3 regions of the Methylobacterium sp. C33D genome follow, and region 2 is predicted to be linked to each of the others. Evidence: predicted binding sites of a transcription regulator. Region 2 holds the regulator's gene; each other region holds the start of a gene.
What was found. The regulator PhoB, encoded in region 2, activates phosphate uptake and scavenging genes when phosphate is short. The targets are predictions, from matches to a motif close to TGTCATNNANCTGTCAT.
Positions count from the first base shown of each region.

Region 1: ACLBXO_RS04360 (UDP-2,3-diacylglucosamine diphosphatase) is a predicted target of PhoB. The motif match lies at 1,173-1,189, and genes of this name have one in related genera.
Region 3: ACLBXO_RS11385 (inorganic phosphate transporter) is a predicted target of PhoB. The motif match lies at 1,112-1,128, and genes of this name have one in related genera.

Region 1 covers NZ_JBKFAV010000004.1:163,462-165,722, reverse strand. The annotation lists gene ACLBXO_RS04365 (glycosyltransferase family 4 protein) at 1-296, opposite strand, end outside; gene ACLBXO_RS04360 (UDP-2,3-diacylglucosamine diphosphatase) at 307-1,122, opposite strand; gene ACLBXO_RS04355 (aminotransferase class V-fold PLP-dependent enzyme) at 1,644-2,261, shown strand, end outside.
Region 2 covers NZ_JBKFAV010000013.1:95,212-97,472, reverse strand. The annotation lists gene phoU (phosphate signaling complex protein PhoU) at 1-574, shown strand, start outside; gene phoB (phosphate regulon transcriptional regulator PhoB) at 705-1,400, shown strand; gene ACLBXO_RS12580 (protein-disulfide reductase DsbD family protein) at 1,578-2,261, opposite strand, start outside.
Region 3 covers NZ_JBKFAV010000012.1:14,328-16,588, reverse strand. The annotation lists gene ACLBXO_RS11385 (inorganic phosphate transporter) at 1-1,062, opposite strand, end outside; gene ACLBXO_RS11380 (ceramide glucosyltransferase) at 1,251-2,261, shown strand, end outside.

The DNA.
Region 1 (2,261 bases), on a different contig from region 2:
AACGGCAGGTCGTGGGTGAGGCAGTGCCGGCGCGCCGCGAGGCCGACCGGCCCCTCCGTGGCGATGTGCACGTGGCTCGGCCGCTCGGCCCGCCAGCGCGCCGCCACCCGCTCGCGCCCGGCATAGGCGAGGCGGATCTCGGGATAGCCCGGCAGCGGCAGCGAGCGGAAATCGGCCACCGACAGCAGGGTCGTGGCGAAGCCGTGCTCCGGCGCGCGCCGGACCATCTGCTCGAGGGAGCGCACGACGCCGTTCACCTGCGGGTGCCACGCGTCGCTGGCGATCAGGAGCTTCACGGCGGCACCCTCACGCCACCGCGCGCCGGCCCGGCAGGGGCTGCGGCAGGGCCTCGGTCGCCCGCGCCCGCAGGAGGCTCGGATAGTGCAGCACCTCGATGCGGCCGTCGTAATGCTCCACGAGCCCCGTGCAGGATTCCACCCAGTCGCCGGTGTTGAGGTAGCGCAGGTCGCCGATCGGCCGGTCCGCGGCGTGGTGGATGTGGCCGCAGATCACCCCGTCGGCGCCGTGGCGTCGGGCCTCCTCGGCCAGGATCGTCTCGAAGCGGCCGATGAAGCTCACCGCGTTCTTCACGCGCAGCTTCGCCCAGGCCGACAGCGACCAGTAGGACAGGCCGAGGCGCCGCCGCACCTTGTTGATCAGCGTGTTGAGGGAGAGCGCCAGCGTGTAGGCGCCGTCGCCCAGGTGAGCGAGCCACGGCGAGTGGCGCACCACCATGTCGAACTGGTCGCCGTGGATGACGAGGTAGCGCTTGCCGTCGGCCGCCTCGTGGATCGCGGTCTCGGCCAGCTCGATGCCGCCGAAGCTCGTCCCCACGTAGTCGCGCAGGAACTCGTCGTGGTTGCCGGGCAGGTAGACGATCCGCGCGCCCTTGCGGACCTTGCGCAGGAGCTTCTGCACCACGTCGTTGTGCTCCTGCGGCCAGTACCAGCCGGAGCGCAGCTGCCAGCCGTCCACGATGTCGCCGACGAGGTAGATCGTGTCGGCGTCGTAATCCTTCAGGAAGGACAGCAGCAGGCCGGCCTGGCAGCCGCGCGTGCCGAGATGCAGGTCCGACAGGAACAGCGTCCGCACGCGGACCGGCATCTCCTCAACCTCGGCCACGGCATCCTCTCCCGGCGGCTGTACGGTGCCGGGATCCAGAGCGCGATCCGATCTCAGTTTGATGACGCGGGTCCGGACGGGGCGGAAAGACTTCGGTGTGCGGCGCCGCGAAGCCTCTCAACCGGAGCTCGACTTCGCTGCGGCGCACAAAAAATTTTTTTGGCAAGTTCCGGAAGTTTTTCCGGTTTTCCTTTCGAGCTTCACCGCCTCATAATACCAAGAACCGGCGGCTCGGCACGAGCTCGCCCGGACCTTGACAGGAAGGCGGCGAGGACGGCCCTGGAGCCGTTGGACGGGACGGCAATTCGGAGGCGACCGGCGCGCGGGGGGCGCGCCGCGACGCGAGCGGCGTGAGGCCGCCTGCCGCTCCGCGGACGCCCCCCCGATCACGGCAGAGGATGGCGTTCGAGGGGGTGCGGCGCGAGCCGCTTTCGACGGCGCCGGACCGACTCCCTGACGACGCTTGAACAACCCGGCGCGGGGTCACGCCCGCGCGCAACGGACTTTTCGGAGGAAACATCATGGCCGCAACCCGGCGCCCCGGTCGCAACCACCTCTTCATCCCGGGCCCCACCAACATCCCGGAGCGCGTCCTGCGCGCCATGCACGTGCCGTCGGAGGATCACCGCTCGCCGAGCTTCCCCGAGCTGGTCAAGCCGCTGCTGCAGGACTCCAAGATGGTGTTCGGCTCGACCAACGGGACGGTCATCCTGTTCCCGTCCTCGGGCACCGGCATCTGGGAATCGGCCCTGTCCAACACCCTCTGCCGCGGCGACAAGGTGCTCACCGCCCGCTACGGCCAGTTCAGCCACCTCTGGGTCGACATGGCCCAGCGCCTCGGCCTCGACGTGATCGTCCAGGACGAGGAGTGGGGCGCCGGCGCCGACCCGCAGAAGATCGAGGAGGCGCTCCGCGCCGACAAGGATCACGCCATCAAGGCCGTGATGGTCGTCCACAACGAGACCGCCACCGGCGTCACCAGCGACATCGGCGCGGTGCGCAAGGCGATCGACGCCGCCGGCCACCCGGCGCTGCTGTTCGTGGACGGCATCTCGTCGATCGGCTCGCTGCCGTTCTACATGGACGACTGGAAGGTCGACTGCGCCATCGCGGGCTCGCAGAAGGGCTTCATGCTGCCG
Region 2 (2,261 bases):
GATCCTCGCCGACAAGCGCCTCGACGCGCTGCAGCGGGACATCGAGGAGCGCGCCGTGCTGCTGATCGCCCGGCGCCAGCCCCTGGCGATCGACCTGCGCGAGACCATCTCGGCGATCCGCGTCTCCGGCGACCTCGAGCGGATCGGCGACCTCGCCAAGAACGTCGCCAAGCGCGTGGTGGCGATCTCCGACCAGGCGCCGGCCCAGAAGATCGTGCTCGGCGTGCGCCACATGAGCGACCTCGCCGAGGGCCAGCTCAAGGACGTGCTCGACGCCTACGCGAGCCGCGACGTCCAGGCGGCCCACGACGTCTGGGAGCGCGACGGCGAGATCGACGCCCTGTACAATTCCCTGTTCCGCGAGCTCCTGACCTACATGATGGAGGATCCGCGCAACATCTCGTTCTGCACGCATCTGCTGTTCTGCGCCAAGAACGTCGAGCGCATCGGCGACCACACCACCAACATCGCCGAGACGATCCACTACCTCGCCACGGGCGAGACCCTGGCGGGCGACCGGCCGAAGAACGACGCGTCGAACTACGCGACGGTGGACGGCGTCCAGGCGCCCTGAGTCCCCCGATCCCGGCTCCCGCGCCTCCCTGTGGGCGCGGCCGGGGCCGGTATCCGTGCAGGTTGAGGCCGGGCGGCGCCTCCTGCACCATCCGCGGGACCGCCGGTAGAACGAGTCGTCGAACGTGAGCATGCAAGTCCTGATCGTCGAGGACGAGGAGGCGCTGACCACGCTGCTGCGCTATAACCTGGAGGCCGAGGGCTTCCTGGTGGATTCCGCGGCGCGCGGCGACGACGCCGAGCTGCTCCTGGCGGAGCGGATCCCGGACCTCGTCCTGCTCGACTGGATGCTGCCGGGCCTCTCGGGGATCGAGCTGTGCCGCCGGATCCGGGCGCGCCGGGAGACCGAGCGGCTGCCGGTGATCATGCTCACCGCCCGGGGCGAGGAGGGCGACCGCGTCCGCGGTCTCGGCACGGGGGCCGACGACTACATCGTCAAGCCGTTCTCGGTCCCGGAGCTGCTCGCCCGGATCCGCGCGCTGCTGCGCCGGGCCAAGCCCGCCCACGTCTCGGACCGGCTGGCGGCGGGCGACCTGGAGCTCGACCGCACCGGCCACCGCGTCCGCCGCGGCGGCGAGGAGCTGCATCTCGGCCCCACGGAGTTCCGGCTCCTCGAGTTCCTGATGCTGGCGCCGGGCCGGGTCTTCTCCCGCGAGCAGCTGCTGGACGGGGTCTGGGGCCACGACGTCTACATCGACGAGCGCACCGTCGACGTCCATGTCGGGCGGCTGCGCAAGGCGCTGAACGGCCCGCGCCAAGCCGACCCGATCCGCACGGTCCGGGGCTCGGGCTACGCCTTCGACGAGACCTTCTCGCTCGAGGCCTGAGGCGGCCTCGCGGGCTGTCGGAGCGCCTCACCGCTCCGGCGTGCCGTCATCGCGGGCGGAGCGAAGCGACCCAGGGCGGCGGGACGCCGGCGCGCGTGGCGCTGCCGGATCGCTTCGCTGCGCTCGCGACGACGGTGTGACGGGCGCGCCGCTATTTAGCGTCCCCCCCTCAGGGACTCAGCGCGCCAGCGCCGCGCTCCGGCCCGAGGCCGCCGGCACCGCCTCCAGCACCGCCAGGACCGTCCCCTCGGTCAGGATCTGCGGCAGCACCCGGGGCTCCCCCGTCCCGGTGTAGAGCAGGTAGAGCGGGACGCCGCTGCGGCCGTGCTTCTCCAGGAGGCGGGTGATCTCGGGGTTCTGGTTGGTCCAGTCGCCCTTCATGTAGGTCACGCCGCGCTCGGCCATCGCGGCCCGCACGGCCTTGGTGTTGAGCGAGGTCGCCTCGTTGACCGCGCAGGTGATGCACCACGCGGCGGTCATGTCGACGAAGACGGGGCGGTGCGCGTCGACCAGGGCGTCGAGCCGCGCCTGCGTGAACGGCTCGACGCCGTCAACGGCGGCCTGCGCGGCCGGCGCGGCGCGGTCCCGGGGCAGGGTGACGGCGAGGGCCCCGACGGCGAGCAGCGCCAGCACCGCGGCGGCCCGCGCGACCCGGCCGGCCCGCGGCGCGGCCGCGCGGCCGTGCTCCCAGGCCCAGGCGGCGAAGCCCACGAGGACGAGGCCGATCAGCGCCGCCAGCAGCCCGCGCGGGTCGACCTGCTGCGCCAGCACCCAGATCAGCCACGCCGCGGTGGCGTAGACCGGGAAGGCCAGGACCTGCTTGAGGGTCTCCATCCAGGCGCCCGGACGCGGCAGCGCCCG
Region 3 (2,261 bases), on a different contig from region 2:
CAGCGCCGCGTAGACGGGCGGCGTGTTCAGCGCCTTGGTCTTGAGCGCCTCCGTCACCGTCCGGCGCGCGGCGGCGGCGTCCGGAACCGACGCGCCGGGCGCGCGGGCGGAGAACACCGCGCTCGCCGCCGTCGAGGCCTGCACGAAGGCGGGCGTCGTGTCGTCCGCCATGGTGCGGTTGAGCGCGTAGGCGGTGGGGGCCGCGCCGATCAGGATCAGCATGATCAGGCCCATGCCCTTCTGCCCGTCATTGCCGCCGTGGAAGAACGAGACCAGCGTGCAGGTGAGGATCAGCAGGCCGCGGATCCACGGGGGCGGGGGCGCGTCGCCCTCGGGCGCCTCGTAGAGGTCCTGGCGGCGGACCGTGACCTTCAGGGCGAGCAGCAGCAGCGCCGCGAGCACGAAGCCGCAGACCGGCGAGAACAGCAGCGCCTTGAAGACGTTGAGCGCCTGGTTCCAGTCGACCCCCGCGGTGCCGTCGCCGCCGTTCATCAGCTGGTTGGCGAGGCCGACGCCGAGCACCGAGCCGATCAGCGCGTGGGACGACGAGTTCGGCAGCCCGAAGGCCCAGGTCCCGAGGTTCCAGAGGATGGCCGCCAGCAGCAGCGCGAAGATCATCGCGTAGCCCGCGTGCGAGCCGACGTTGAGGATCAGCTCGACCGGCAGGAGCGTGACGATGGCGTAGGCCACGGCGCCCGAGGACAGCATCACGCCGAGGAAGTTGAAGACGCCCGACCAGATCACCGCGACGAGCGGCGGCATCGAGTGGGTGTAGATCACCGTCGCGACCGCGTTGGCGGTGTCGTGGAAGCCGTTCACGAACTCGAAGGCGAGGGCGATCAGCAGGGCGAGGCCGAGCAGCGCGAAGGCGCCGTAGGCCAGGGGCGCCTCCCCGACCGCGTTCATGTCCGCGATGAGGCTCACCACCGCGTAGCCGAGGCCCGCCACGAGGACGAGCAGGAACGCGACCACCCCGCCGAGATGCGTCCCGTGGTCGAGGCGGGGGCCGCCCGCCTTCCGGCCTCCCGCGGCCCCCGACGGCATCACGGCGGAATCGGACATGAACCCTCGCGCGGAATCTCTCGTGGTGAATGGGGATTAAAACCGCGCGGTGACGGTTGGGTGACGGCCCGCGACGCCCCGCGTCGGCGAGCGGGTCCGAGAGCGTCGGGCGGCGGCGCTGTCACACGCCTGACGCGGTCCGGCCGCTAGCGGACCGGACCGCTCGCCCGATCGCACGAGGGATCCGCATGATTGACGCCACGGTGCCGGCCCTGTCCCTCGGCGCGCTCCTGGCCGTCGTCCAGATCGGCAGCATCGCCGTCGCGGGCCGGCGCCTCGGCCGGGATCACGGCCCGTCGCGGTTCCCGGACGGCGCGGCCGTCTCCCTGGTCCGCCCGCTGCGCGGGGTCGAGGCCTACAGCGAGGAGATGCTCCTCCGCAGCTTCCGCCTCGACTACCCGGCCTACGAGCTGATCTTCTGCGTGGCCGACCCGGCGGACCCGATCGTCCCGATGGTGGAGCGCCTGATCGAGGCCCACCCGCACGTGCCGGCCCGCCTGATCCGCGGCGACGAGCGCGTCAGCGCGAACCCGAAGCTCAACAACTGCCTGCGCGGCTGGCGCGCCGCCGCCCACGACTGGGTGGTGCTCGCCGATTCCAACGTCGCCATGCCGCCGGACTACCTCCAGCGGCTCCAGGCGGCGTGGCGCGCCGATACCGGCCTCGTCTGCTCCACGCCGGCCGGCGCCCGCCCGGGCACCTTCATGGCGGAGGTGGAGTGCGCCTTCCTGAACACCCTCCAGGCCCGCTGGCAGTACGCCGCCGAGGCCTTCGGGCTGGGCTTCGCGCAGGGCAAGAGCATGCTCTGGCACAAGCCCTTCCTGGAGGGGCAGGGCGGCCTCCAGGCGCTGGCGGCCGAGATCGCCGAGGACGCGGCCGCCACCAAGCTCGTGCGCGCCGCCGGCAAGCGGGTCCATCTGGTGGCGAGCCCGTTCGAGCAGCCGCTCGGCCCGCGCGGCTTCCGGGAGGTCTGGTCGCGGCAGCTGCGCTGGGCGCGCCTGCGCCGCGTGACCTTCCCGCTGTTCTTCGCCCCCGAGATCGGCAGCGGCGTCCTGCTGCCGGCGCTCCTCGTCGCCCTCTGGGCCGGCAGCCTCGCGGGCCTCGCGGGCGCTGCCGGCCTCGCCGGCCTGTGCTATGCCGCCGAGTACCGGCTCGCGGTCCGCGCGGGCTGGCACCGCTCGCCCCGCACGCTGGCCGCC